2 regions of the Acidiphilium sp. 34-64-41 genome follow, and region 1 is predicted to be linked to the other one. Evidence: predicted binding sites of a transcription regulator. Region 1 holds the regulator's gene; the other holds the start of a gene.
What was found. Region 1 encodes LexA, which represses DNA repair genes until DNA is damaged. Its sites were predicted from a motif close to TGTTCTANNTANGTTC; they were not measured.
Positions count from the first base shown of each region.

Region 2: B7X49_RS10965 (ImuA family protein) is a predicted target of LexA. The motif match lies at 8,555-8,570, and genes of this name have one in related genera.

Region 1 is NZ_NCJX01000039.1:23,349-38,381, reverse strand. Features, by position in the region: gene B7X49_RS10005 (arginine deiminase) at 1-549, shown strand, start outside; gene argF (ornithine carbamoyltransferase) at 590-1,588, shown strand; partial or broken gene B7X49_RS18785 (carbamate kinase) at 1,594-2,451, shown strand; tRNA gene B7X49_RS09985 (tRNA-Ala) at 2,584-2,659, opposite strand; tRNA gene B7X49_RS09980 (tRNA-Thr) at 2,748-2,822, shown strand; RNA gene rnpB (RNase P RNA component class A) at 2,849-3,243, opposite strand; gene B7X49_RS09970 (hypothetical protein) at 3,245-3,613, opposite strand; gene B7X49_RS09965 (hypothetical protein) at 3,628-3,831, opposite strand; gene B7X49_RS09960 (N-acetylmuramoyl-L-alanine amidase) at 4,052-4,714, opposite strand; gene B7X49_RS09955 (TerB family tellurite resistance protein) at 4,711-5,484, opposite strand; gene lexA (transcriptional repressor LexA) at 5,542-6,279, opposite strand; gene B7X49_RS09945 (NADH:flavin oxidoreductase/NADH oxidase) at 6,425-7,675, opposite strand; gene pdxY (pyridoxal kinase) at 7,608-8,438, shown strand; gene B7X49_RS09935 (CBS domain-containing protein) at 8,573-9,013, shown strand; gene B7X49_RS09930 (hypothetical protein) at 9,083-9,379, opposite strand; gene B7X49_RS09925 (hypothetical protein) at 9,571-10,008, opposite strand; gene B7X49_RS09920 (penicillin-binding protein 2) at 10,226-12,103, shown strand; gene B7X49_RS09915 (Hint domain-containing protein) at 12,214-13,728, shown strand; gene B7X49_RS09910 (glycosyltransferase) at 13,731-15,033, shown strand, end outside.
Region 2 is NZ_NCJX01000046.1:2,525-16,860, reverse strand. Features, by position in the region: gene B7X49_RS11010 (hypothetical protein) at 187-657, shown strand; gene B7X49_RS11005 (hypothetical protein) at 695-1,609, shown strand; gene B7X49_RS11000 (DUF1778 domain-containing protein) at 1,991-2,266, shown strand; gene B7X49_RS10995 (GNAT family N-acetyltransferase) at 2,263-2,784, shown strand; gene B7X49_RS10990 (EndoU domain-containing protein) at 3,565-4,104, shown strand; gene B7X49_RS10985 (PaaI family thioesterase) at 4,237-4,662, opposite strand; gene B7X49_RS10980 (TetR/AcrR family transcriptional regulator) at 4,659-5,276, opposite strand; gene B7X49_RS10975 (SOS response-associated peptidase) at 5,509-6,168, opposite strand; gene B7X49_RS10970 (ATP-dependent helicase) at 6,161-8,257, opposite strand; gene B7X49_RS10965 (ImuA family protein) at 8,621-9,400, shown strand; gene B7X49_RS10960 (DNA polymerase Y family protein) at 9,363-10,838, shown strand; gene B7X49_RS10955 (error-prone DNA polymerase) at 10,835-14,101, shown strand.

The DNA of each region.
Region 1 (15,033 bases):
GGTGTGGTGCTGATCGGCATGGGCGAGCGATCGACGCCGCAGGCCGTGACCGAATATGCCAGTCGTCTGTTCGCACACGGGGCGGCGCGGCGGGTGATCGCAGCGCTGATGCCGCGCGACCGCAGCTATATGCATCTCGATACCGTGTTCACCTTCTGCGATCGGGATCTGGTGACGGTGTTTCCCGACATCGTCGATCACATCAGGGCGTTTTCGCTCTATCCGGGCGATGACACCGGTGCGATCCGCGTGGTCGCCGAGGTTGGACCGTTCGTTGATGTGGTCGCGCAGGCGGTCGGCGTTGCGACGCTGCGGCGGGTCGTGACCGGCGGCGATGCGTTCGAGGCGGAACGGGAACAATGGGACGACGGCAATAATGTCGTCGCGGTCGCGCCCGGTGTGGTGATCGCCTACGACCGCAATGTTTATACCAACACGCAACTCCGCAAATCGGGCGTCGAGGTGATCACCATTGCGGGTTCGGAACTCGGGCGCGGCCGCGGTGGCGGCCATTGCATGACGTGTCCGCTGGTACGCGACCCGATCTGATCAACCCCCCGATCTGATCAACCAAAGACAGGACAATCCGATGGCCATCAATCTGCACGGCAGAAGCGTGATCGATCTTGATGATCTCGCCGCCGATGAAATCCGCTACCTGCTGGACATGGCAAAAGATCTGAAATCCGCCAAGCGTGGCGGATTCGAGCGCGCGGCACTGACCGGCAAGAATATCGCCTTGATTTTCGAGAAGGATTCGACCCGCACACGCAGCGGCTTTGAGGTCGCGGCCCACGATCAGGGCGCGCATGTGACGTATATGGGGCCCGGCGGCAGCCATATCGGTCAGGCCGAGACCGTGCGCGATACCGCGCGCGTGCTGGGGCGGATGTTCGATGCGATCGAGTTTCGCGGCTTCGGCCAGGCGGACGCGGTCACACTGGCGCAATATGCCGGCGTGCCGGTGTACAATGGTTTGACCGATCAATCGCACCCGACCCAGATCTTGGCGGACTTCATGACCATGCGTGAATTCACCCACAAGAATCTGTCGGACGTTCGGTTCGCTTTCATGGGTGATGGGCGCAACAATATGGCGCGCTCGCTGGCGACCGGGGCGGCAAAACTGGGCATGCGTCTAACCATCGGCGCGCCGCCCGCACTCCGGCCGGAGGCAGCGTTCATCGGTCATATCGGCGCGCTCGAGGCGACAAGCGGTGCCTCCGTGCTGTACGAGACCGATCCGCTCAAGGCGGTCGCGGCCGCCGATTTCATCTATACCGACGTCTGGGTATCGATGGGCGAAGATCCATCGATCTGGCAGAAACGGATCGATCTTCTGAAACCCTATCAGGTCAACGCGGCGTTGATGGCCGCAACCGGCAATCCGCTGACCAGATTCATGCACTGCCTGCCATCGTTCCATAACGCAGAGACGACGACCGGACGCGATATCGAAGCGAAATTCGGCATCACCGCGATGGAGGTGGCCGATGATGTTTTCGAATCCCCGGCATCGATCGTGTTCGATCAGGCGGAGAACCGGATGCACACCATCAAGGCGATCCTGGTCGCGACGTTGGGCTGAGTGCCATGCGCATCGTGATCGCACTCGGCGGCAACGCGTTGCTCAAGCGCGGCCAGCCACTGACCGCCGCCAATCAGTTGGATACGCTGCGGGGTGCGGCGCGCGCGCTCGCAGCATTGGTCGCGGCCGGCCATCAATTGATCCTGACGCACGGCAACGGTCCGCAAGTTGGGCTGCTCGCGCTGCAATCGGCGGCCGGGCCGGCTGAGTCGGCGTTGCCGCTGGATGTGCTGGATGCGGAAAGCGAAGGCTGGATCGGCTTTGCGATCGAGCGCGAATTGCGCAACGCGCTGCCGGTTGGCACCGAGGTGGCAACCCTGTTGACCCAGATTGTCGTCGCTCGGGATGATCCGGCTTTTGCCGCGCCGGCCAAGCCGATCGGCCCGATGCTGGACGAAGCGGCCGCGCGCCTGATCGCGGCGACGCATCACTGGTCGATCGCGCCCGATGGTGAGGGATGGCGCCGCGTGGTCGCCTCGCCACGGCCGCAAGCCATTGTCGAAATCGGCCCCATCCAACGGCTGATCGAGGCGGGTGTCATCGTGATCTGTGCGGGTGGCGGGGGAATTCCCGTCGCCGCCGGCGTCGACGGGCGAATGGACGGAGTCGAGGCCGTGATCGATAAGGACGCGGCCAGCGCCTTGCTGGCGCAACAGGTGGCGGCCGACCTGTTCGTGATGCTGACCGACGTGTCTGGCGTCTATCTCGACTATGGCACGGAACACGCGCGCTTGATCGGGCGGGCCGACCCCGATGCATTGAGGCGCCACGGCGAGGCGTTCAAGGCAGGCTCGATGGGGCCGAAGGTTGCGGCTGCCGTATCGTTCGTGGCCGCCACCGGCAGGCCAGCGGCGATCGGGGCGCTCGCTGATCTGTCACGGGTGATCGATGGCGATGCGGGGACGCGCATCGTCAGCGATTCCGGCACGATCGGTTTCCGGACGTTGCGACCTGGCGCCTTGCGCTACCTGGTTCTTCATCGTGGAGGATTGATTTGGTGGAGCCAAGCGGAATCGAACCGCCGACCTCCTGAATGCCATTCAGGCGCTCTCCCAACTGAGCTATGGCCCCACCGGTCGTGGGCGGCGTATAAACCGGGTGGCGGGGGCAGGCAAGGGGTGGAAACCCGGCGTGGTCGTGATAAGAGGTCACTGGCGCGGCCGGGTTAGCACAGTGGTAGTGCAGCGGTTTTGTAAACCGAAGGTCGGGGGTTCAAATCCCTCACCCGGCACCACGCGCCCACTTCCTCTTATTGATATAGATGCCAGACGGTCTGTAAGCCGGGTTCTGTCCGCATCCTCGCGGATGGTGGACGGCCATTCGTCTGGGACGCGCATTGCTGCGCGCCTCGCGCGACCAACCCGGGTGACGGGTCGAAAACATCCCTGCGGCCATGATCGCTCACGCCGCCGGCCACCCCTATTCGGTCTTGCTCCCGGTGGGGTTTACCCTGCCGCCTACGTTACCGGAGGCGCGGTGCGCTCTTACCGCACCGTTTCACCCTTGCCCGCGGGTTTGCACGCGCGGGCGGTTTGTTTTCTGTGGCACTGTCCCTGGGGTCGCCCCCGCCGGTCGTTAACCGGCACCGTGTTTCCGTGGAGCCCGGACTTTCCTCCGCCCCGGTTGCCCGGAACGGCGGCCGTCCAACCGTCTGGCTCAGGTCTCTTCGACGATCGGGTAAGGCTGGTCAATGGGCACGTTGAAAATGCCGCGCGCCATGATCACCGCGATGGCGCCGAGCTGCACGGTCGTGGCACCGAGCAGGCTCATCACGACCGATGGCGTAATCACCCGCGCGGTCGCCGGAATCAGGTGATCAGCGATGTCGCGCTGATCGAAATAATAAAGCACGCCGATGAAGATGACCGAAAGCACGTTGGTGATCGCGAACAGCGCCATGATCACGATCGCGATCTGCCGCCGGATCGAAGCATCGCCGAGCGCGATCCGATCCTTGACCGACAGGCCGCGTTCGACATCCTCGAGCTGGACCGCCGGCGACAATCCTGGCGACGTGCCGCTCATCGCCGGCGCCGTGCCTACCCGTTGAGCACGATGCGGACCGGCTCAGCCCTGCCGCTGACTGTGATGGTATGGTCCGCCGCCGCCTCACGGCTGATCACCTGGGCCAGAGCGAGCGCCCGCCGGATCACCGCGGCATTGGTCTTGACCCCGAACAGCCCGCGCAGTTCCGATATCGCTTCGGCGGTATGCTGGTCGACTTCGAAACTGGTAACGGCCATGGCTGTGCTCCGGGTTTCGGGGATTTTTATATAGTTTTTATATAGAAATGCAAGGTTCGGGGGGATGGGAGGGTAGGGAAGGACAGGGAAGGATCTTCTTTTTTGTGAACAAAAAAGAAGCAAAAAAAACTTTGTTAATTTGGGCCCGTGCCCTTGAAAACGCCCGTGCCCCCGAGTCAGAAAGTTTTTTGCTTCTTTTTTTCAAAAAAGAAGCGCTTCCTTACCTCCCCTTAGCAAACACTCCAGCAACCGCCCCAATCCGCCCGGCCGTCGCCTCATCCATCACGCCATCGCAGCATGACGGCCAGAATCGCCGTTGAAACGCGGTGATCGAAACAACCGGATCAAGCCCCGGATCATACCCGATCGCGGTCAGTGCCCCGAGCGGGTCGGACGGCGCGGCGAATTCGTCGGTCCACAGGCCGATCCCGTGCGTGGCGAGGTGCCGCCAGGGGAACAATTCACCAGGGTCCTGCTTGCGATCGGCCGCGATGTCGGAATGCGCGACGACGTGCGCGCCCGGAATCGGGTGGCGCGCCAGGATGCCCTGGGCGAGCGTGATGACGGCGGCGATCTGCGCGGGCGGAAAGGCGCGATAGCCCCACTCATGGCCCGGGTTGACGATTTCGAGGCCGATCGAGCAATCGTTCAGAGTGCGCCGCCCGCGCCAGAAACTGATGCCGGCGTGCCAGGCGCGGCGTGTTTCCGGCACGAGTTGATGGACCGTGCCATCTTCCTCGATGACGTAATGCGACGAAACCTTGGCGGCAGGGTCGCAGAGCCGCGCAATGGCATCCGCGGCACTGCGCATCCCGGTGTAGTGGAGTACCAGATGATCGATCGGCGCGCCGGGCGGACGGTCGTCCTGGTTGGGTGAGGTCACAGACCCCGCTCGCGCTTGATGTCGTCCCAGGCGGCATTGATCCGGGCAACGCGATCGGTCGCGCGCGCGGCGAATTCCGCCGGAACGCCGCGGGCAGCCAACTGGTCGGGGTGGTTTTCGCGCATCAGCTGCTTCCAATGGGCGCGGATGGTTTCGTTGCTCGCGGTCCTGGCGATGCCGAGCACCTCGTAGGGATCGCCGTCGGATTGCGCGAAGGATGAGGGGTTGGCGGCCCGATTGCGGGCGGCTTCGTCGAGGCCGAAAGCCACCCCGATCCGGGTCAGCACGTCCGCCTCGCGGCCGTTGAGCGGCGCATCGGCGCGGGCGATCGCGTGCAGGGCGCCGAACACCTGTTCAAGTGCGAGCCGATTGTCCGCGAAGCTTTCGGCCAACTGCCGCGCATAGGGCTCAAAGCCGGAGGCATCGTCCCGCGCCTGATCGAACAGCCGCCCGATCATCGGCACCGCAGCGTCTTCGATGCGGAACTGGCGCTTGAACGCATCGATCTCGGCGCGATTGACCGGGCCGTCGCATTTGGCAAGCTTGGCGGCAAGCACGGTCACCGCGATCGCGAACACCTGCTCACGCCGCCCCAGCATGGCGGCAAACCGGGCGGAGTCGAGCGGCAATACCCGGCCGACCCGCGCGCCCAGCGAACCGAGATCGCCGGTGTCGGCCGCATGGCCAAGCGCCGCGCCCGCAATCGCACCGATCGGCCCGCCGAACGCGAAGCCGGCGACGCCGCCGATAACCTTACCCCATACCGCCATTCGTCCCATATCGGGTGGCAGGCCCGTCAGGTCAAAGGGGGGACCGGCCCTGCCCGACTAATATCGGCGCATCAGCGCAACCAGGCAGCCCTGCACCTTGACCCGTTCGGCGGGAAAAATGCGGGTTTCATGCCGTGCGTTGGCCGGTTCCAACGCGGTCGAGTTGCCGCGCCGGCGCAGACGCTTCAGCGTCACTTCGTTGTCATCGACCAGCGCCACCACGATCTGCCCGTTTTCGGCGGTTTCGCCCTTGCGGATAATCGCGGTGTCGCCGTCGAGAATGCCGGCCTCGATCATCGAATCGCCAGCCACCTCCAGCGCGTAATGATCGCCCTGGCCGATCAGCGCGATCGGAACCTCGATTTCCATCTGATGCTCGCGCAAGGCCTCGATCGGCTGGCCGGCGGCGATCCGGCCATAAAGCGGCAGGCTGATCGCCGCGACTTCGGCGGCGGCGCGCGCACCCTGAAAGCGGCCGGAAAAATCGCCGCGGATAACGTTGGGTGCGAATTTCTGGTCGATGACACGCTCGGGTGCGCGCTCCGAGGCGCGTTCGGGCGCACGTTCGTTTGGCACGCTGTCCGCCGGCAGCCGGATCACTTCAAGCGCACGCGCACGATGCTTGTGCCGGCGCAGGAAGCCGCGTTCCTCCAGCGCACCGATCAGACGATGAATGCCGGATTTCGACTTCAGATCGAGCCCGTCCTTCATCTCCTCGAAACTCGGCGAACAACCGGTGCGGCGCAGATGCTGGTCGATAAACACCAGCAGTTCGTGTTGCTTGCGGGTAAGCATCGATCCCTCGTTTCGGTCTGACGCGTTCTGGAACAAAACGCTAACACGATGTTCTAGGTAGCGATTCCGCGCCGCGTCAAGGGGGTATTGCCGGAATAATCGCGTTTTGTTCCTGTTTTGGCGCGCGGCGTCAAATCGTCATGCGCTAGATCAGCGCGCGCTGATATTGTGGCACCAACTCGGGTTTGAGCCCGAAGTGGCTGGCGGCACGGTTGGGCCAGGCCGGGTCCGCCAGCAGCGCGCGGGCGAGGAACACGAGGTCCGCCCGCTCGTTGGCGATGATTTCGGCGGCAAGTTCCGGTTCGCGAATCATGCCGACCGCCCCGGTCGCAATGCCGGCTTCGCGGCGGATGCGCTCGGCGAACGGAACCTGATAGCCGGGATGGACCGAGGCGATCTTCTGCTGCGGCGCGATGCCCGCGCTCGAACAATCGATCAGGTCGACGTCGCCACGCTCGCGCAGCCAGCGCGCCAGCGTCACGGAATCCTCGATCGTGTGGCCGCCCTCGATCCAGTCCGTGCAGGACAGGCGGACGAATACCGGCAGGTCGACCGGCCAGGCCGCGCGGACCGCATCCAGCACCTCCATCAACAGGCGCGCACGCGCTGCCAGGTCGCCACCGTAGCGATCGGTGCGGTGATTGCTGATCGGTGAAAGAAATTCATGCAGCAGATAGCCGTGGGCGGCATGAAGTTCGACGATCTTGAACCCGGCGCGGTAAGCCCGCGCGGCGGTCTCGGCAAACTGGCGGATGGTGGTCGCGATATCGCTCTCGGTCATGGCGTGCGGGTTCGGCCGATCCGGCGCGTAGGGGATCGCGCTGGGTGCGGCGGGCAGCCAGCCGCCTTGCGCATCGGGCGCGATGTGCCGTTCACCCTCCCATGGGGCGACCGTGCTGGCCTTGCGCCCGGCATGGGCGATCTGGATCGCCGGGATGGCGCCGCCATAGCTGATCAAGGTGGCGAGCCTGGTCATGAACGCCTCCTGCGCATCGTTCCACAGGCCGAGGCAATAGGGCGTGATGCGCGCTTCGGGCGCTATATGCGTCGCTTCGGTGAACACGATGCCGGCACCGCCCATCGCCTTGGCGCCGAGTGTCTGGATGTGCCAGTCCTGACCCAGCCCGTCGATCGCGCTGTATTGACACATCGGCGAGACGACGATCCGGTTCTTCGCGGTGACCGCGCGAAAGGTGATCGGCTGCAACAATTTCGGAATGCGTGACAGGGGAACTCTCCTTGGGTTCGAACCGCGGCGATGCCGCAGCGTGCCAGTAGCGGCGATGCCCCAGCTTGCCAGCGGAAGGCCAATCGCGCCAAGTGCCGCGATGGCGATTTTATCGATCCAGTCCCAGGTCCTGAACGGCAGCGTCGGCAATGCGGGGGCTGCGTTCATCTACGCGCGGCTCGGTCATGAGGTCTGGCCCCTGCCGACCACGCTGCTCTCCCACCATCCGGGCCACGGCGGCGCCGAAGGTGGCCCCGTGGCGCCGGCGTCGATGGCGGCCCTGATCCAGGGCCTTGCCGCGCGCGGTGCGTTCGCGCGCTGTGCCGCGGTGGCATCGGGCTATCTCGGCGCGGCGGCGGCGGTGCCGGTCGTGTGCGATGCGGTGGCACGCGCACGCGCGGCGCATCCGGCTGCGCTCTATGCGTGCGATCCGGTGATCGGCGATGCCGGGCGGGTCTATGTGCCGGCGGCGCTGGTCGCCGCGTTCCGCGATGTCCTGCTGCCGCTGGCCGATATCGCGTTTCCCAACCCGTTCGAACTCGAAATTCTGACCGGCCGGGCGCTGGCGGATCGCGCGAGCGCCTTCGCCGCGATGGCGGCGCTCGGCCCGCCGATCGTGGTGCTCACCGGGTTCACCGGCGCGGACACCGCACCCAGGATGCTCGATGTTCTGTTGCTGACGCCCGAGGCGCGGCATTTCGTCCCGGTGTCGAAGCTCGATCGCGCGTTCTCCGGCGCGGGGGATGCGTTCGCCGCATTGTTCATGGCGCGTTACCTGCGCGATCACGATGCGGTAGCGGCGCTGAACACCGCCTGTGCGGCGAGTGCGGCGCTGCTCGCCGCCACGGCGCAGGCGGGTGGTGACGAACTCGCCATCGTGACGGGCCAGGCTGCATGGGTGGCGGCAGCGTCGGGCGCAACGGCGCGATGAAATCCGGTCACAGCTGGTAATTTTATTGATTTGAGATCGTTCGATGACATATGATCGTCATCTGATGTTTGCCTGAGGCGAACGCCCAGGCGCCGGCCCGGATCAACGGGCCCAGAATCCTCGGGAGGATTATGATGACGACGATGGCTGCTTTGTTGAAACGGAAACCGGCTGCGCTGATTTCCGTATCGCCCGATACCAGGATCCGCGACGTGGTGGTGGTGCTGGCCGAAAAGCGGATCGGTGCCGTGGTCGTACAATCATCCGACAACGATCTGCTGGGCATTCTGTCGGAACGCGACGTGGTGCGCAGCCTCGCCGCGAACGGCATCGGCACAATCGACATGCTGGCAAGCCAGCTGATGACCCGCGCCCCGACCACGGCGACGCCGGCCACATCGATTTTCGAAGCCGAAACCCTGATGACCGAAGGCCGCTTCCGCCATCTGCCGATCGTGGATGGCGGCAAGCTGATCGGCGTGGTCAGCATCGGCGACGTGGTTGCCGGGTTGATGGATGAGCAGGCCCAGGAAGTCCGCAGCCTGCGCGACTACGTGACCGGCGGCGCCGTCTAAGCCGATCAGCCCGGGCTGAAACCAGACCGCAGGCGGAGCCGGATCCGCCTGCGAGTCCGCGCGATCGCGTTACTGGCTGCTTGAGCTATCCGAGGTCGTGCCCGGCAGTTTCACCTTCGGCGGCGCGCCCAAGTTAACCTGCTGCGGCGTGGTCTGCGAACCTGCGACCGCTCCACCAACAGCACCGATACCCGCCCCTGCCAGCGCGCCGATCGGGCCGCCGACCGCACCCACCGCGGCACCGGCCGCAGCACCACCGGCAGCGCCACCCTGGGCGCGCTCCGGCTGCGACGTGCCGCATCCTGCCAGGGCCAGAGCCATGCCTAAGGCGACGGGGGCCGCGATGATGGTCTTCTTGAATGTCATATCGGTATTCCTTTCCGAGATCGTATTGAGCCAAACTTCGTCGTCCCGTAGTGCAGGACCGTTGACGGACCGATATGGTGGGCATCGCAATCCGGGCGATCAACCCGGCTCACCTACCGTATGGACGAAGTTTAAAGCCCCGCTCATCTGGTGCGGATTCGGCGCGTTCTGCGCCGAATGCAGGACAAACCCTATTGCGTATTGGGCGGCGGCAGCGGTTGCGCCTGAACGCTTTGGCCATAGCCGGCGGGCGGCGCGGCCGTGGTGAGCGATTGCGGTTGCGACTGATATGAATTGATCTGGTTGCGCAACCCCGGCTGGGCGTAGGCGGTGTTTGGCTGCGAGGGGGCGGCCGCCGGTCCGGTGCCGGTTTTGCCGACGTTATCGAGATTGATCTGCTGCGGCGTCGTGGTCGAAGCGGTGAGCGCCCCGATCCCACCGCCGATCGCCCCGCCGATCACCACGCCGATCGGCCCGCCGATCAGCCCGAACGCAGCACCGGTCGCAGCCCCGCTGGCAGCGCCGGTGCCCATGCGGTGCGGCGCACTGGTGCCGCAGCCGGCAAGCGCAGCAGAAAGCCCGAGCAGCAAAAGTGAAGGCTTGATCAGATGCAGTTTCGATCTCGACATGACCGGCTCCCTTGATGAACGGCTTGGACAACCGCTGGCATAATATATAGGCGAGAATTGTGGTAACATAAAGTTTTTCAGCGGCTTATACAAAGGCGTGAAGACTTCGTGTTAATTCAACGTGATGGCTCTAGACCACAATCCGCTTCGCACGCCTACCCGAACGATCACCGATGCCGGTGCTCACCGGTGGTGGCGCCGATTTCGCGCGCGGGCGGTGCTGGGACTCGTTGGATTTGCGGCGCTCTACAGCGTGCTGGCGGTCAAGCTGATCGATGCCACCGTGATCGCGCCGATCCTGCCAAACCCGGCGGTCCTGGCGGCCCAGCGGCCCGACTTCCGGACGATGCTCCACGCACCCGATCGCGCGCGGATTCTCGATCGGCGGGGCCGTTTGCTGGCGGTGTCGCTGCCGGGTGCCGCGTTATACGCCGATCCAACACAGATCACGCACCCAAACCGCGACGCCGCAAGGCTTGCAACGGTATTGCCGATGCTGAACCGCGCCATGCTCGCGCATCGGCTGGGTCTGGTTCACGAGCGCTTCGTCTACCTCGATCGCTCACTGACCGCGGCGCAGGAAATCGCCGTCAACCGGCTCGGGATCCCCGGGGTCTATTTCCAGCCGATCTGGGTCCGCCATTACCCGCAGGGCGATCTTGCCGCACATATTCTGGGCGGCGTCACGCCGGACCAGCGCGGCATTGCCGGAATCGAGGCCTATTTCGACCGGCGCCTGATCAGCGCGCCGAACCGGCCGCTGCGCCTGTCGATCGATCTGCGGATCGAGGCGATCGTGCACCGCGCGGTTGCGCGCGCCATGCACGATTATCAGGCGCGCGGCGCGTGCAGCATCGTCGAGAGCATGACCGGGCGCATCGTCGCCATGGTCAGCCTGCCCGACTATAACGCCAACGATCTGCACGACGCACCCGGCAACACGCTGTTCGATCGCTGCATTTCCGGCGATTACGAACCGGGCAGCGTGATGAAACTAATGACCCTGCCGGCGGCCCTGCAATCGGGGCTGCTGCATTATTGGGACCGGTTCGACACCACCCACCCGCTGTTCGTCGATGGGTTTTCGGTAACCGATTTCGAACCGGTGCATCATTGGCTCGCGATGCCGGCGGTGCTGGCCTATTCATCGAACATCGGTGCCTCGCGCATCGCAACCATCCTCGGCCGAAAAATCCAGCGGGCATGGCTGCGGAAAATGGGATTTTTCCGCCCCTCGCCGGTGCAGATGCCCGGCGCGCAACCGCCGATCTGGCATCCGAAGGATACCTGGAACCTGCTCACCACGATGACGGTGAGTTTCGGCAACGGGATTGCGATGGCGCCGATCATTCTGGTCAATGCGGTGGTGGCCGATGTCAATGGCGGGATTCTGTTCCGGCCCACCCTGCTCGCGCGAAGGCCGGGCGCGCCGCCGCGCACCGGTGTGCGGGTCATGCGCCACCATGTTTCCGTTCTGATGCGCAAAATGATGCGCGGCGTCGTGCTGTCGGGCACCGGCGTCTATGCGCGGGTCAAGGGCTATCGGGTCGGCGGCAAGACCGGCACCTCGCAGGTCGTCGCGGCGGATGGGCGGTATCGCAACCATCTGAACAACGCCTCGTTCATGGCGATGTTTCCGGCCAATCATCCGCGCTACGTGGTGTACGTGCTGGTCGTCCACCCGAAGCCGACGCAAAAGATGCGCCATTTTTCCTATGGTTTCACGACCGGCGGCTATGTCGCCGCCCCGGCGGTGGGGCGCATCATCGCACGCATCGGGCCGATGCTCGGGATCCGGCCGCTTGAGGGGGCCGCGCTCCGGGCGATGAACGCGCGGTTCGACATGGGATTGCGGCCGCAGGTACCGCCGGACCGCATCGGGTTGGGCCCGGATCATCCGTTTCCATCGGGGGCGAACCGTTACGCATATGTCCTTGCGGACGAAACACCGCCCCTTCATCCCGACAAGGTCGCTGCGTTGCGTGCCTTGCGGCGTGCCGCCATGGCGATCCCAGGCCAGCGCATTGAACCCGACGAAGCCGCCCGCACGGTTACGAACGATGATGAATTTTCAGGGACATCTACTATAAATTGAATAAAATACTAATTTTTTGTTGACAGTGTCCCTATTTGCCATATTATGCAACCTTAAGTGTCGTTTTGCAATCGAATTCTGCGGATCGCGTTTTATAGTGGGGCCATTATATGAGCACGACGACGATTACCGTGGGTACAGGCACGGTCGGGTCCTACACCGGGGTAACGACCAGCGGTACCGTCGACCTCGTCGTCGATGGCACTCAGGGCATTCTCGACATTTCGGGTTCCGTCCAGTCCAATCTGGTCATCGACATCGTTTCGGTGAGTGGCACCGGCTTTCTCTTCACCGACGAGGTCAGCGGCGGCGCGTACGAGACGTTCAACCCGACAACCCTGGGTAATATCGTTCCGTTCCTCGAAATCGGCTTCGCGCCGGGCGCTGCGAGCGCCCCGGGCTTCGGCACTCTTGAGCTCGGCAACAATATAGCGAATGCCGCCGCGCCACCACCGCTCAAATTCTCGGGCACCAACAACGAGTTGATCGTCGATTCCGGCGTTTCCAGCAGTTCGCTGAGTGCAATTTCGGGCTTCGCCTACACCGACACGATCGACCTGCGGGGCGTGACCGGTGTTGCCAGCGCGGTCTGGACCCAGAATTCCGGCACGGCGGGCGGCGTCCTGACGCTGGAGTCGGCGACCCAGACCGATCTTGCCGATATCACGCTGTCGACCGGCAGTTTCACCAGCAGCCAGTTCAGCATCACGACCGATGGGCTCGGCGGCTCGGCCATCACCGTGGCCTGCTATCGCGCCGGCACCCGGATCGCCACGGCAGTCGGCGATGTCCCGGTCGAAGCTTTGGCGATCGGCGATCGCGTGCTGACGGCCGATGGGTCGCACAAGCCGGTCAAATGGCTGGGGCGCCGGGCCTATTCAGGCCGCTTCGCCGCCGGCAAGCCGCATCTGCTGCCGGTCCATTTTGCCGCCGGCGCGCTCGGCAACGGCCGCCCGCTCCGCCCGCTCTGGGTCAGTCCGCAGCACGCCATGCTGGTCGATGGCGCGCTGATCCCCGCGATCTGCCTCGTCAACGGCGTCTCGATCGTGCAGGAAACCGCGGTCGAGCGGATCGAATACGTCCACGTCGAACTCGATCGGCACGACGTGATCTTCGCCGAGGGTGCGGCCTCCGAAACCTATATCAACGACGACAATCGACTGATGTTCCACAACGCGGCCGAGTATGCCGCCCTCTACGGCGCGGATGCGATCGATCACCGCTATTGCGCCGCGCGGATCGAGGATGGCCCGGTCCTGGCCGCGATCCAGGCCCGGCTCGCGGCGTTGGCCGGCCCGGTCGCGGCCGAAGCAGGGCAGGGCGATCTGGCCGGCTGGCTCGAACGCGTCGAGACCGACCGCGATGGCACCCATGCCGTCGGCTGGGCGGTCTGCCCGCAATATGCGGCGGTCCCGGTCTGTTTCGAATTGCTCCATCGCGGCCGGGTGATCCATCGTGGTCTGGCCAATCTGCACCGGCCCGATGTCGAGGATGCCGGGTTTGGCAGCGGGCGCTGCGGCTTTCGCGCCAGGCTGCCGGACGGCGCCAGGCTTGAGGATATTGCGGTGCGCCGTGTTGCCGACCGCGCCGTGCTATCGAGTGCGGCAGCCTTCGCGGCAGCCTAGTCATGCTGCGCGGCCGGCTGGATGTCGCCACGCGAACCCATATCTCGGGCTGGGCCCAGGACGAGCGCCTGCCCCACCAGCCGATCGCGCTGCTGGTGATCGACAATGACGTTCTGCTCGATCGTGTGGTCGCCAACCGGCTTCGGCCGGATCTGGCGGCCGGCGGCATCGGCGATGGCCGGCACGGGTTCGATCTGCGCTTCGAAGGCGGCTTGCCCGGCCTCGGCCAACATCTGATCCGGGTGGTGCGTGAGCGTGATGGCGCGGAGCTCGCCGCCTCTCCCGCCGTGATCGCCCCGGCCAATGCGTTCGATGCGCATGAAACCTCGCTCCTGCAATCGGTGCTGGACGGTCTGGCCACGACCACGGCGATCGATGCGGCAATCATCGCCCTCTCCGCCCAGATCGATCGCCTCGCGGCCCGCCGGCTCGCCCCCGCCGGTTCCAAGCCGCGCGCTTTGGTGATCGACACCACGATGCCCGCCCCCGGACGGGATGCCGGGTCGAACGCCATCCTCTCGCATGTCGAAGCGCTGATCAGGCTCGGCTACGCCGTGAGTTTCGCCGCGGCCGACGGCTCGGCGCCGCCCCGCCACCCCGGCATCGACTGGCGCAGCCGGCCGGTCCATCGCTCGGTGGAGGAGGTTTTGACGCGGGAGGCCGGGCGCTTCGACCTGGTCTATCTGCACCGGCTCGATGCGGCGGCGGGCTACATGCCGCTGGTCCGCCTGCATCAGCCGCGCGCCCGGGTGATCTACAGCGTAGCCGATCTGCATCATCTGCGCCTCGCCCGGCGCGGCTACAGCGAGCGCGAACCGGCGCTGATCGCCCATGCCCGCAAGGTGCGCGATACCGAACTGGCGGTTGCCGGCGCGGCGGACGCAGTCCTGACCCATTCGCACGCCGAAGCCGCCATCCTGCGCCGCACCCTGCCGGCCGAACGCGTGGTCGTCGCACCATGGCTGGTCACCTCGGCCAAGCCCCGCGCTGTGGTGCCGCAAGCGACCATCGGGTTCATCGGCCATTTCGGTCACGCGCCCAATCTGGCCGCCGCGCACCGGCTGGCGTTCGAGATCATGCCGCGCCTGCGCGCCGGCATACCCGCAATCACCTGCCTGATCGCCGGCTCGGCGATGCCGCCGGCAATGCGCCAATGGGCCGCCCCCGGCGTTCAACTGCTCGGCGCGGTCGATGATCTGCCAGCGTTTTTCGCGCGCCTGACCCTGACGGTCGCCCCCATGCGGTTCGGTGCCGGCATCAAAGGCAAGCTGCTCGACAGCCTGGCCGCCGGCGTGCCCTGCGTCG
Region 2 (14,336 bases), on a different contig from region 1:
CCCTTGCCACTGGCGCTATCGCTGTGATCACGGTTCCTTCAGTAACCGCCTCGGCAGGTTTGGGGTGGTCCCCGGCGGGATGGGTGGTGCGATCAACATCCCACACGATCAGGGCATCGGTCTGGATGATCCGGGTGAGTTGCCAATCAGGCGCTTTGAAAATAAATCTTTCTTCAGGGACGGAAAATGGAGCGTATGGGAATGTTCGTCATCCGAGTCAGTCTCATGGGGCTCGTCGTGGCCATGCTGACCTCGGCATCGGGTGAAGCGGCGCTTCCTGCCCAACCAATCCCCCGTGCCGTCTATGTCGGCGTCCAGTTGTTCCGGAAATACGATCAGACCGGCGGCATGGCTCAGGTCGTACAGGCCGTGAATGGATGCTATCGCGTGATGGCACCATCCCCCGGGCTGACGCTTGGCAAGATCGAGTGTCTGGGTGAGGATTCCGCCGCCTATGAGATGTCGATCGCGATGACCCGGGCTCATGGTTTCCCGCCACTCCCGTTTTACACCCAGGCACAGTTCTTTGGCCGAACCCTCACCGTTCTCAGAAACGCGGGCATCCACCCGTCCTCTGAACGAAAACATCTGATGTCGAGCATTCTCCTGATGAGCGGTCAGGATTATCGTGAGATCGCGGGGCCGGTGGCTCAGTGAGCGGCCCAGCAATGAAGATCGGGCTTTCGGTAAAGTAATGCAAAAAGGTAAATCGCCGAAACTGGTAACTCTGCGGAGATCTTTCGTCGCGGGCCACATACTGTGGACCGAAGATGAACTTCATACGCCGATCGTCGGCGAGGATCGCAATCTGGGCGGCAATCTCCTCGGGTATGAACCGCACGGGCCGGACCTGCCACTTCTCTTTGATTTGCTGGGGCCGTGTGTATTCTTTGACTTGAAACGATTTGTGGTTCGTCGCGCCGGGTTCAAATGTGAGGTGTGTGGCAGGACTAATTTTCATCGGCCATTCGATCGGTGGGTCTATGACAAACGGCGGAAAATACGAACGCTGCGTCGGCTGATGTGCCTTTGTAAGCAGTGTCACATTGCGAGCCTACGCAAGTTCGACCGGCCGCTTCATCCTCTGGATCCGAGAGATTATCAGATGCGGACCTTCCGGGGCATCACCCATGAACAACTCGAGATCTATGCGGCGGAACAAAAAAAGCTCCATGAGAGTCTGGAGAAGATCAAATGGAAGTCTGATCTCTCGATCCTGACCCAACGCGCCTATGTGGGTTTACCTGAACCCGATGACCGGTTGATCCTTAACTATCCAGATCCGCCGATAAAGCCGCCGGCCGATCGCATAGTCGTTCGTTTTAAGACTCGGGAAGTCAACTCGCCCTATCGCCCTTTTAGGTCCTTTACAACAGAGGAACCGGCGATGGCCGAAGCAAAGAAATTATGGCCTCTGCTCGAGGAATATACGGCGAAACAGATCTCGGAGATCACGGGGATAGATTTATTTCGACTGCATCATACTCTGGGATCGCGACGGGTGGCTGCAGGTGTCGTACCCATTCCGAAAGCGACAAAGCTGGCGGATGAAGGCAAGGACAAAAAGCGCCGGCGCAGGAAGGCCAAGAAGAAAAACAAAAATTCTTGACCGAAATGTTTTTAGATCGACGTCAGCGGTTCACCGGGATGACCCTTACCCTTCGGGGATGATGGCTCAATTCGCATTAGCAATGCACGCGGGCCTGAATTCAGCAGACCTGCGGTTGTGGCGAGGACGGCTCAAGGCGAGGGGGGTCGAGGAAGGTCGACGAGAGGATACCATCGTAATTTCACTTAAATCAAAATGGTCCGTCGCAGATTTTCGGATAAGCGCGACATATTCCAAAAACAGAAAGTCTTTGAAATCTCGGACGTATCGATTTTTGCACGGATGATAGAGGACATTATCACATAAAAGATTGTGACCGGTACAAAGCTTGTTGTACGGCTTCATTCCGTATACTAGAGTTAGAGAAAGTAAGGAGTTCTCATGCCACGCCCTCACACTGAAACCGGTCGCGTCGAATTGCGGCTCCGGCCCGAAGACAAGGCGACGCTCACACGCGCCGCGTCGCTCCGACGGCTTGACCTGACCGGCTATATTCTTGGCGCCGTGCTGCCGAAGGCTGCGGCGGAAGTCGCCGAAGCCGAACGACTCACGCTCTCCGAGCGCGACTCGATGCGCGTTCTTGCCCTTCTCGAAAACCCGCCCGCCGCGCCAGATCGTCTTGTGCGGGTTGCAAAGGCTGGCCTCACGCTCCGATGACTGCCCTTGTCTGGGAGGAAGCGGCGATTACTAAGCAGCATAATCGCGCGGGTTTCGATTGCGGAGATGCCGACCTTAATCTCTATGTGCGGAAATTTGCCCGGCAAAACCACGAAAGCGGCGGTGCCAAGTGCTTTGTCGCTGCCCCAGCCGACACGCCTGCGCGCATCCTCGGTTTTTACACGCTCAGCCCCGCCTCGCTTGAATATGCCCGCACGCCCACGCTCGCGAAAAAGGGCCTTGGGCGCTATGACGTGCCGGTGTTTCGGCTCGGCCGCCTGGCAGTCGATAACAGCGTGCAGGGCCGGGGGCTGGGCGGCGCTCTGCTGCTTCGTGCCGCTGACCGCTGCATTCGTGTAGCGCAGGATGTCGGCGGCGTTGCCCTGCTGATCGACGCAAAAGGCGACCGTGCCGCCAGATGGTATGAATCCTATGGCGCGCTTCGCCTGGAGGACGCGCCGCTATCGCTCGTTCTGCCGCTTGCGGTTGCCGCCGATGCGCTTGGACGGGCGAGATAAGACGGCTGCGGCCTAGTGAGGAATTGCGGTCTTATCTTTTGCAAGCCGGAACCCTTTAGTCGGGCTAGGTTTTTGGGAGCTATCGAAAGCCTTCAATTTCAGAAACAACTTAAGCGGGTATCCATATGAATATCCTATCCTCAAGACCCTGGAATAGGCATATTTTCGATGCCGCCTAATCGCTATAACGTCACGGCGATGCTGCGATGCACAAAAAGTGATTTCACCAATCGACGTGGTTGTACCATATTAGGGGCAAGCAATGGCGACGATGTCGTTTTGCTTTTTTGACGTTTCCTCCCTGAACTCGGCGGCACGAAAGTGCTGCCTCTTTTTTTGTCTCACGCCTTGAAATCTCTTGCCGCGGTTGGCCCACATCGCGGACGACCTGACCAGCGATCGGCAATGGCCATTAATCCGATCAACGTGCCCACAGGAGGGCGAGCCTCTATGGGGAATGGCCGCAATTGGTGGAGAGCTGCCGCCCTGCTTCCACGCCGTCGGAAAGAGAAGCGGACGCTCCGCCTATGGCAAGTGCTGGCCGTAAACGGCCGGTCCGGTTTCGACTGAGAAATTAATATAGCGGGCATTTAACCCCGCAGGCGTCACCCTGACAGGAGATCATGGCGGGAAGGAAGACGACAAAGATGAGCGCACACCATCTGCGAGCTGACGGCGGACCTGCGGCGGCGTCATTGATCCGGCCATCTTGCGTATCAAAATCAAAGCGACTATCTCAGGTTGCCGGGATGATTGTAGAGTTGTGGGAGATCTATTGCGGTGTCACAAGGTGCAAAAACGGACATAATCAACGAGAAGAAAAGCCTGCCGAAGGCCGATAAATTTAAAAAGGGCGAACCGAACTTCGCGATGACTTTCAATAGTCATGTCATGGATGGCGTGTTTCATGGATCACAAATCAATGGCTTGCACTGCTTGCAACTGAAGATCGCTGCAGGCAAGCTGATCACCAAAGCCGGGGTTGTGACTGATCTGCGCTTCAATAAGGTCTACAAAGCTTCGGTCACGATCGGCAATGGGACAAAACTGGGGACATTCTTCCCAGACGATTGGTCGATCGAAAAAGTCAAAACGACCGTTACCGAGGCCTGGCGGGATTGGAAGACGTTCGGCAATTCCGATAAGTCTTCGTCGATCTATAAGGGTCTCAAAGAAAAATATGGTCTGTCGTGGGTCGGGCTAGCGGTTTTCAAGGACGGAGGCGCCGAACAAAAACTTTGGATTGGCGCCAAAGGTGCCGGTGAGGGAGACAAGCCGATCTTGACGGCGTTTCCTGCGGTCAACAACAAGTTTTTTTAGGTCTTTTGCGCACAGCCTGTTCAGCAGGCGGGCTGACAAGAAGCGCAAAGCCGCCGATCGATCGACAGCGGTGGTTGGGACGAAGGCGGTTCGCCTTGCGGGATCAATCGCGAGACTGTAGCGATCAGTGGTCTATGTCATAAAAACGGTGGCGAGCGCCGTAGCCACATGCGTGTTGTGGTCATCGGTTTGCGCGTGGATATCGGCGGCGACGATAACCAGCGTGCGGCCCGATTTGACGACGCGCGCGTGGCAGCTGAGCTTCGCGCCCTTCGTCGGGGCAAGAAAATTGACCTTGAATTCGCTGGTAACAGGACGCGAAACTCCTGGCGCGATTGTCGCTGCGGCGATCGCGCTGGCATTATCGATCAAATAGGCAGACACGCCTCCGTGGAAATAACCGTAATGCTGCAATAGCTCCGGCCTTGCGTCGACCTCGACTAAACACTGACCCGGCTCCAGCGATTGGAGCCGCGCGCCCACTAGACGCGTGAAACCCTGGGCCGCGACAGCATGTTGGATTTGCTGGCGCAAAGCCTCAAACTCTGTTCCACTCATGGCGCTTCCTTCCTTGCTGCTGTTTGGGCGGCGCTGGTAAACAGCGCCGCGATCTGCCGGCTGATCTCGCGAATGACATCGGCGTTTCCTTCAGCGCGCGTCATCAGTAAGGCGCCCTCCAGCGACGCGATAGCGAGGCGCCCCAAAGACCGGGCAGAGCGGGGATCAACGCCGTCATTTTCAAGGTCGCGCGCGAAAATCGCGGCCCAGTCATTGAACGCAGCGGCGCCGAGCGACGCGATCTCACCGGAATCCGGCGCAAGCTCCAGCACTGTCGTAGCGATTGGGCATCCCTCCCGGCACCCTGAGGCTTCCATCCAGCCTGCGAGCAAAGTGCCGTATTCAATGAGCCGGTTCGCCGCTGTCGGCGCGTCAATGGCGCTCAATGACTGCGACGCGACGTGCGTGGCATAGGAGATCACCGCTCGAGCAATTTCCTCTTTGCCGCCGGGAAAGAAATGGTAGAGCGATCCCTTTGGTCCACCAGCGAGGCTGACGATATCGGCGATCCCGGTCGCGTTATAGCCGCGAACACGAAACAGTTCGGCAGCAGCGCGAATAAAACGGTCGCGCTGCGGAGAGGGTCGGTCGGATATAGCCCGTGTGACTTTCATCGTGTTCGGTAAAATTATACAGACCGTTCTACTATCTGGTCCTCGACCGAAAGGGAAGCGAAAAATGAATGGCGGGTTCTAGCAAGGGGGGGTGCTCCTTTGCACCCCACCGCTCTTGTACGCCTCTTCAAGGGTCCGCTATCAGGTAACAGCAAACCCGCCGAGAATGTCCGCCATGCAGCGCGAAGCTGCCAACTTTTCTCGGCCCAAAGCAATCACCGGTAAAGTTCAATCACTCCCCGTCGTGGTTCGTCCCATCGTGACGCTCACCCTTTGCTACGATAACGAGTTTGGCATCCGACAAAGGCCGTTGCAGTCCCGCCGCCTCGGACCACGGCGCCCGCATCCAGACGTCCATTTCCTCGGGGGTCGTGAGGATAACTGGCATGGCTTTCGGGTGGATCGGGCGGACGATGCCATTTGGTTCCGTCGTGAGAAACCCGAAGAGCCGATGCTCACCCTCGATCGGGTTTGCCTTTGTGCCTCGTTTGCCGCGCCAGTCCGTCCAGAGACCGGCGAACGCGAAGAGCGGCCGGGTCTGGTCGAGCGCGAACCAGACGGGGGTTTTCTTCGGCTTGGTGTCTTGCCATTCGCTGAACGAGGTCGCCGGCACGAGACACCGGTGCTGTGGCGGGAGCCAGCGCCGCCAATGTGGGCTGGCTGTGTTGCGGATATTGGTCACCGGCGCACCGCCGAATTGCTGTGGACCCGGCATACCCCACCGCATCATTGTCAGTTCGCGCTCGCCATCAGGTGAATTGCGAACCACTGGGGCCAATGTATCGGGGAAGATAGCCGGAAGGGGCGGCAAATTGCCCGTGGTGTCGAGCATGGCGCGGGTCAATTCGCGGATTGCCTGCTGGCCTTTCGTGACGCTGAAGAGGTTACACATTTTGCGCACCCGAACGCCACATGCCCCGCATCCGCGCTCCGAGATCAACACGTGGCACTGGGCTGATCGGTTTTGCGTTGGTGGCGCCAACGACTGCAGGGGGCCAGTTCGTCATGTCGAACAGATGGACGATGGCGTTCGGTATGAACCGTGTCCGCGCGGCGTAGACGTGCCGGTCACCGTAGGCGGCCTGGCCATGCACAAAGAACCGCTGCGGGATCATCAGATGCAGATCATCCTTGGCACGGGTCATGGCGACGTAGAGCAGGCGGCGTTCTTCCTCGATCTCCTGCGATTGCCCGGTGCCCAGATCGGACGGCATGCATCCGTCAACCACGTTCAGGACGAAGACCGACCGGAACTCCTGCCCCTTGGCGGAATGGATGGTCGAGAGATTGAGGTAATCCTCGTCGAGGAGCGGTATCCCAGCCTGATCGCTGGTCGCGTCCGGCGGATCGAGCGTCAGTTCGGTCAGGAAGCGTTCGCGTGACGGATAGCCGCCGGCGATTTGCTCGAGCTGGATCAGATCGGCAAGCCGAACGCTGGCGTCTTCGTGCATGCGGTCCAGGTGCGGCTCGTACCAGCGACGGATCAGCTCAAGTTCGCTTGGCCAGTTGGCGGCGTGTGACCGCAGCAACTGGATGGTTTCGATGAAACCTGTCCAAGCGCTGCCGACGCGCGCGGGTGCTGGCGCGTCACCCAGGGCGCCGATCGGATCGGCGGTCCCGATCATGTGGTCCATCACATTTGCGGCCGAGGTCGGACCGACACCAGGTAGTAATTGCATCACCCGGAAGCCAGCGACGCGGTCACGCGGGTTTTCGACCCAGCGCAGAACCGCGATGACGTCCTTGATGTGTGCGGAATCCAGAAACTTCAGGCCACCGAATTTGACGAACGGGATGTTTCGCCGGGTCAGTTCGACCTCGAGGGCGCCGCTGTGATGGGATGTGCGGAACAGAACGGCCTGCTGCTTGAGCGTAATACCCGCCTCGCGGTTCTCCAGCACCCGCTCGACGATGAAGCGGGCCTGATCGGCATCATCGCGGACATGGACGAGCTGCGGTAGAGTTTCGGTCGTCCGCTCGCTCCAGAGGTTTTTGGTGAACCTCTCCTTGGCGAGCCCAATGACCCCGTTTGCCGCGGCAAGTATCGCGGCGGTCGACCGGTAATTCCGCTCCAGCGTGATGATTTCAGCCGCGGGACTGAACGCTCCAGGAAAATCGAGAATGTTGCGCACGGTCGCACCGCGAAAGGCGTAGATCGACTGCGCATCGTCGCCCACCACCGTTAGACCCCGACCGCCGGGTTTCAGCGCCAGCAGGATCGAGGATTGCAGCCTGTTGGTGTCCTGATACTCGTCGACCAGAACGTGATCGAAGCAGCCGCCGATCTCCTCTGCCAGAGCTGGTTCGCTGACCATCTGTGCCCAGTAGAGCAACAGGTCATCGTAATCGAGCACATTCTGCCGCTGTTTCGCCTCGACATAGGCGCCGAATAGCTGTTGCAGTTCGGCCTCCCAAGACGAGCACCAGGGAAAACTGGTGGGCAGCACCTCATCGAGCGACAATTCGGTGTTCACGCAGCGGGAATAGATCGAAAGACAGGTGCCTTTGGTCGGGAACCGGCGTTCGGTCTTCGAAAAACCCAGCTCATGCCGGGCGAGGTTCATCAGATCGGCGGAATCTTCTCTGTCATGGATCGTGAACGCCGGATCCAATCCGATCTGTTCGGCGTAGTCCCGTAGCAGCCGAGCCCCGATGCCGTGGAAGGTGCCCGCCCAAGTCAGGGCATCCGTCATGGTCCCTGTTTTCCCGCCGAAGGCCTGAGCCGAGATGCGTTCGGCGCGGCAGGTCATCTCGGCAGCGGCGCGGCGTGAGAAACTCATCAACAGGATGCGGCGTGGATCGACGCCGTTGACGATCAGATGAGCGACCCGATGCGCCAGCGTGTTGGTCTTGCCCGATCCCGCGCCGGCGATCACCAACAGCGGCGCGCCGATATGCGTCGTCGTGGCGGGATCGATGCCATGGACGACCGCGCTTCGTTGCTCGTCATTGAGTTTATCCAGATAGGCCGCGGCGGTCACTTTCGGTCCCCTTACGGTGTCAGGACTGACTATCCGATTTTCCTGTTTTGTTCGCAAGTGTTAACACGTCGACCGAACCGCCCGATGGGTGCCCAGATGAGCACAGGCGACCTGCACACCGACGCTCCTCAAAAAATTTGATTGGTCCGCGCGATACAGCGAGTGCGGCCAGCGAACCGTTCATTGTCAACGAGATGCACCCGGGACCTCATTGGATAACTCAAGTCGATCACGACCGACATCCTGCATCATAGCGCCAACGCCCGTTTTGCTCGCTTGACTCGCGGTAAGCGATGAGAACAAATAACGAACATTATGATCTCCCCCGAAAGGCTAATCCACGAAGTGCAGACAACGCCCACCATGAATGCGTTACGCGAGACAATCCGGCGGATCGAAGCTGGCAGGAAGCGCGCGTCGGCCATTCTGCCGTTCGGGGTGGCAGAACTCGACGCGCGGCTGCCCGGTGGCGGGCTGGCCATGGGCGCACTGCATGAGGTTGCCGGAGGCGGTAACGGCGCGATCGATGGCGCCGCGGCCGCGTTGTTTGCAGCCGGGATCATGGCACGCACCAAAGGGCCGGTGTTGTGGTGCCTGACGCGACCTGATCTGTTCGCGCCGGCCATCGCCCAGGCCGGTCTGTCGGCCGATCGGGTGATCTATGTCGAGGCGGGCGATGAAACCTCGGTGCTGACCTGTTTCGAGGAGGGTTTGCGTCATGGCGGGCTGGGCGGCGTGGTCGCTGAGCTTGGCCGGCTTTCGATGACCCATTCACGGCGATTGCAACTGGCGGCGGAAAGTTCGGGCACGCCGGGGATCGCGCTGCGTCGCTGGCGACGCCAGGCCGATGCCAGTGATTTCGGGCAACCGACCGCCGCAACCACGCGATGGCGGGTGAGCGTCCTGCCCTCGGCGCCATTACCGGTGCCGGGGATCGGGCGGCCACGCTGGCATGTCGAGTTGATCCGGTGCCGGGCTGGCGAGAGTGCCGATTTTGAAGTGGAGGCATGCGATGCCCAGGGTCGTCTCGCTGTTTCTGCCGAACTGGCCGATCGATCGATACAATCGGGAGCGGCGCGCCTCGGCTCCACCGCCCGGGCAGCCGATGCCGGGGCTCACGGATACCGCACCGCCGTCGCCTGAGACACCACTGATCCTTGCCGGTCGGGACGGCAATCGACGGATCGTTTTCGCAGCCAACGATGTGGCGCAAGACCTCGGCCTGCGGATCGGCATGCCAGTGACCCAGGCACAGGCTCTGATTCCGGGCTTAACGGTCACGGACGCGGAGCCGTTGGTGGATATGGCAGGGCTCGAACGCCTGGCGCTATGGGCGCTGCACCGCTACGCGCCGATTGTCGCGGCCGATCTGCCGGACGGGTTGGTTATCGATGCGACCGGCGCAGCCCACCTCCTGGGCGGCGAGGCAGCGATGTTACACGACATGGTCGCCCGCTTGGCCGCTGCCGGCGTGACCGCACGCGCCGCGATGGCGGATAGCTGGGGGGCGGCGCATGCGCTGGCGAGGTTTGTCGCGAAGCCGATGTTCGTCGCACCCGCAGGCCAGTCACGCGACATCGTGCTCACATTGCCAATCGCCGCCCTGCGCTTGCCGGCAGAGATGATCGCCGGTTTGCGCAGGCTGGGGTTCGAACGGATCGGCGAACTTGCCGATCAACCGCGCGCGCCGCTCGCCCTGCGGTTCGGCCCGCAATTGCACCGCCGGTTGGATCAGGCGTTCGGCACATTGGCAGAGGCGATCGAAGCGGCGCGGCCGCCGGATTTGATTGAGGTACGCCGGAATTTCGCCGAACCGATCGGCGCGGCGGAGACCATCGCCCGCTATACCGGCATCCTGGTCGCTGAACTCTGCACCATGCTGGAAGCCAAAGGGCTCGGCGCGCGACAACTCGATCTGGTGTTTCATCGGGTCGATGCGCAGTCCCAGGCGATCCGCGTCGGCACCGCGTTGCCGGTGCGGAATGTCAAACGCTTGACCCGACTGCTCTGCGACAAGATCGAGACGATCGATCCTGGCTTCGGGATCGAGATCATGACGCTCTGCGCCGCACGATCCGAACCGTTCGGGCCGAAGCAGTTGACGTCGCTACTCGCGGATGAGCCGGAGACCGACATCTCGGATCTGATCGATACCATCGCCAACCGGGTTGGCGGCGACCGGCTCTATCGGTTTGCACCAGTAGCGAGCGATGTGCCGGAACGCTCCCTGAGCCGGATCGCGGCGACCGCGCCGCCGACCAAAACCAGTTGGCCGGATCATTGGCCCCGGCCGACGCGACTGCTGCCAAGCCCCGAACCGATCGAGACCGTTGCGTTGCTGCCCGACCATCCGCCGGTCAATTTCACCTGGCGCGGCATTCGCCGCCGCGTCAAACGCGCCGACGGACCCGAGCGGGTATTTGGTGAATGGTGGAAACGCGACGCCGAGTTGATCGCGGTGCGGGATTACTTTCGGATCGAGGATGACGCCGGCGAGCGGTTCTGGGTGTTCCGGGCGGGGGATGGCGAGGATACCGCCACCGGCTCGCATCGGTGGTTTCTGCACGGGATATTCGGATGAGCCCCGATGCCGCCTATGTCGAGCTGCAGTGCACCTCGCATTTCAGTTTCCTGCGCGGTGCCAGTTCCTGCGACGAGTTATTCGCCCAGGCGGCCCATCTCGGCCTCGCAGCCTTGGCCATTACCGATCGCAATAGCCTCGCCGGCATCGTGCGCGCCCACGTCGCGGCCAAGGCCAGCGACATCCGCCTGATCGTCGGTTGCCGGCTCGACCTGACCGATGGCACGGCGCTGCTGGTCTATCCTACCGACCGCCCGGCCTACTCCCGGCTCTGCCGCCTGCTGTCCCTGGGCAAGCAACGGGGGGGCAAGGCGCAATGCCGGCTCGATTGGTCCGATCTGGTGGCCTATGCCGAGGGTCTGATCGCCGTACTTATCCCTGAGGAGGCCGACGACGCCTGTGTGCGCAATCTCCGCCGCCTGGCTCAGTCGTTCGGTGATCGCGCCTATCTGGCACTGACCCTGCGACGCCGGCCCAACGATGCGCTGCGGTTGTTCGAACTGTCGAACCTGGCCGCGCGCGCAAAGGTGCCGACCGTTGTGACCAACGACGTGCTGTTCCACGCCAGGAACCGGCGCATCCTGCAGGATGTCGTTACCTGCATCCGTCACGGCTGCACGATCGATGAGGCCGGGTTTCGGCGGGAACGCCATGCCGATCGCTACCTGAAACCGCCGGCGGAGATGTCCCGGCTGTTCAGCCGCTATCCTGAGGCACTGGCCCGCACCCAGGAGATTGCGGATCGGTGCCGGTTCTCGCTCGACGAACTCCGTTACCAATATCCCGATGAAAATGTGATCCAAGGCCGCACCGCGCAGGAAGCCTTGACGCAACTCACCTGGGAGGGTGCCGCGCAACGCTACCCGGCCGGGGTGCCTGCCGAGGTCGTCACCATCCTCAAGCATGAACTCCGCCTGATCGAGACGCTCGACTACGCGCCGTATTTCCTGACGGTGAATTCAATCGTCCGCTTCGCCCGCAGCCAGGGCATTCTCTGCCAGGGGCGCGGCTCGGCGGCCAATAGCGCGGTCTGCTTCGTGCTCGGCATCACCTCGATCGATCCGGAGCGCAACGACCTGCTGTTCGAACGGTTCATCTCCGAGGAACGGCGCGAACCGCCCGATATCGATGTCGATTTCGAGCACGAACGCCGAGAGACCGTCATGCAATGGGTGTTCGACACCTATGGCCGCGATCACGCAGCCCTCTGCTCCACCGTGATCCGTTACCGGACCAAAGGGGCGCTGCGCGACGTCGGTAAGGCGCTCGGCCTGCCGGAAGACCTCATCACCGCACTGAACGCCCAAGTCTGGGGTTGGTCGGAAGACGGCATCGAACCCAAACACACCGCGGAACTGAACCTCAACCTCGAAGACCGTCGCCTGAAACTGGCGATCGATCTGGCGCGGGAATTGATCGGCACGCCGCGCCACCTTTCGCAGCATCCCGGCGGCTTCGTGCTGACCCGCGACCGGCTCGATGAGTTGGTCCCGATCGAACCCGCTGCGATGGACAACCGACAGATCATCGAGTGGGACAAGGACGATATCGACGCGCTGAAATTCATGAAGGTCGATTGCCTTGCCTTGGGCATGCTTTCTTGCATGAAGCGCGGGTTCGACCTGCTCGCACAGCACAAGGGAATCGAACTCGACCTCGCCACCATTCCCGCCGAAGATCCGCGTACCTATGCGATGATCCGCCGCGCCGATACGCTGGGAACGTTCCAGATCGAAAGCCGCGCGCAGATGGTGATGCTGCCGCGGATGAAGCCGCGCACCTTCTACGACCTGGTCATCGAAGTCGCGATCGTCCGACCCGGGCCGATCCAGGGCGACATGGTGCATCCGTATCTGCGCCGGCGCGAGGGTAAGGAGGCGGTGGTCTATCCCAAGCCGGAGCTTGAAAGAGTGCTCGGCAAAACCCTCGGCGTGCCGCTGTTTCAGGAACAGGCGATGCGCGTGGCGATCGAGTGCGCCGGCTTCACCGCGACCGAGGCGGATCAGCTCCGCCGCTCGATGGCGACGTTCAAATTCACTGGCGGTGTTTCGCATTTCCGCGACAAGCTGGTGAGCGGCATGGTCGCCAACGGCTACGAACAGGCATTTGCCGAGCGCACCTTCTCGCAACTCGAAGGCTTCGGCAGCTACGGTTTCCCGGAATCCCACGCAGCCTCCTTCGCATTGATCGCCTATGCATCCTCCTGGCTGAAATGCCACCACCCGGACGTGTTCTGCGCTGCCCTGCTGAACGCCCAGCCGATGGGCTTCTACGCGCCAGCGCAGATTGTGCGCGATGCGCGAGACCATGGTGTCGAGATCAGACCGGTCTGCGTCAATGCCTCCCGCTGGGACTGCACGCTGGAGCCCGCCCATGACGAAAGCCGGTTTGCCGTCCGTCTGGGCCTGCGCATGGTGAAGGGGATCGCCAATTGTCACGTTGCAACACTGATCGCCGCCCGCGCCAACCACCCCTTCACCTCTGTCGATGATCTCTGGCGCCGCGCCGGCATCCCGACGGCTGCGCTGGTGCAGATGGCCGAGGCGGATGCGTTTCTGCCATCGTTGAAACTCGCGCGGCGCGATGCGCTTTGGGCGATCAAGGCATTGCGCGACGAGGCGTTGCCTTTGTTCGCAGCCGTCGCCAATCGCTCCGATCAGCCGGTTTCGGAACTCCAGGAACCGGTCGTTGCCTTGAAACCACTGACCGGGGGTGGCGAGGTGGTCGAGGATTACACCCATCTGGGCCTATCCCTGCGCTCTCACCCGGTAGCCTACCTGCGCGACGAATTACGGCACCAGAAAATCATCCCCTGTGACCAACTCATGTCCGCGCGCGACGGCAAATTCTTGGAAACCGCCGGGATCGTACTGGTCCGCCAGCGGCCCGGTTCGGCCAAGGGCGTCATGTTCATCACCATCGAAGATGAAACCGGCATCGCGAATCTCGTCATCTGGCCAAATCTCTACGAAAAACAGCGGCGCATCATTCTGTCCTCCGGCATGATCGCGGTTTACGGTCAGGTCCAGCGGGAGGGTGAGGTCGTCCATCTCATTGCCCATCGCCTGGCCGATATGTCGGCCGCTCTCGCGAGCATCGGCGGTCGCGAAGCGGTATTTCCGATATCGCGTGGACACGGCGATGGTGCGAAATCCGGTGGAGGTTCCGATCCGCGCGAGACGCTCGGACGAGCGCCCCGAGATATTTTTGTTCCGGATCGGCATATCGATGGGATCAAGGTGAAGACGCGGGATTTCAGGTGAGTGGGCACGGTGTTTCCGCCCAACGATCCGACCGACGGAGGAAACTGGCTACGCCTGAGACACTTGAACCGACCGGTGCGAGTCCTGATAGGATAGGTGCGACAGCGGTCGACTGTAACGGCATGGTAGGCAAATTCGGCAGCCCGTTAAGGAAATCAGGAGAAAAGCGACCTTAGCCTGATGGCTTGATCTGGCCGATAGCTGCCTGACGGCTCTGGACCAGGAATTTAGGTAA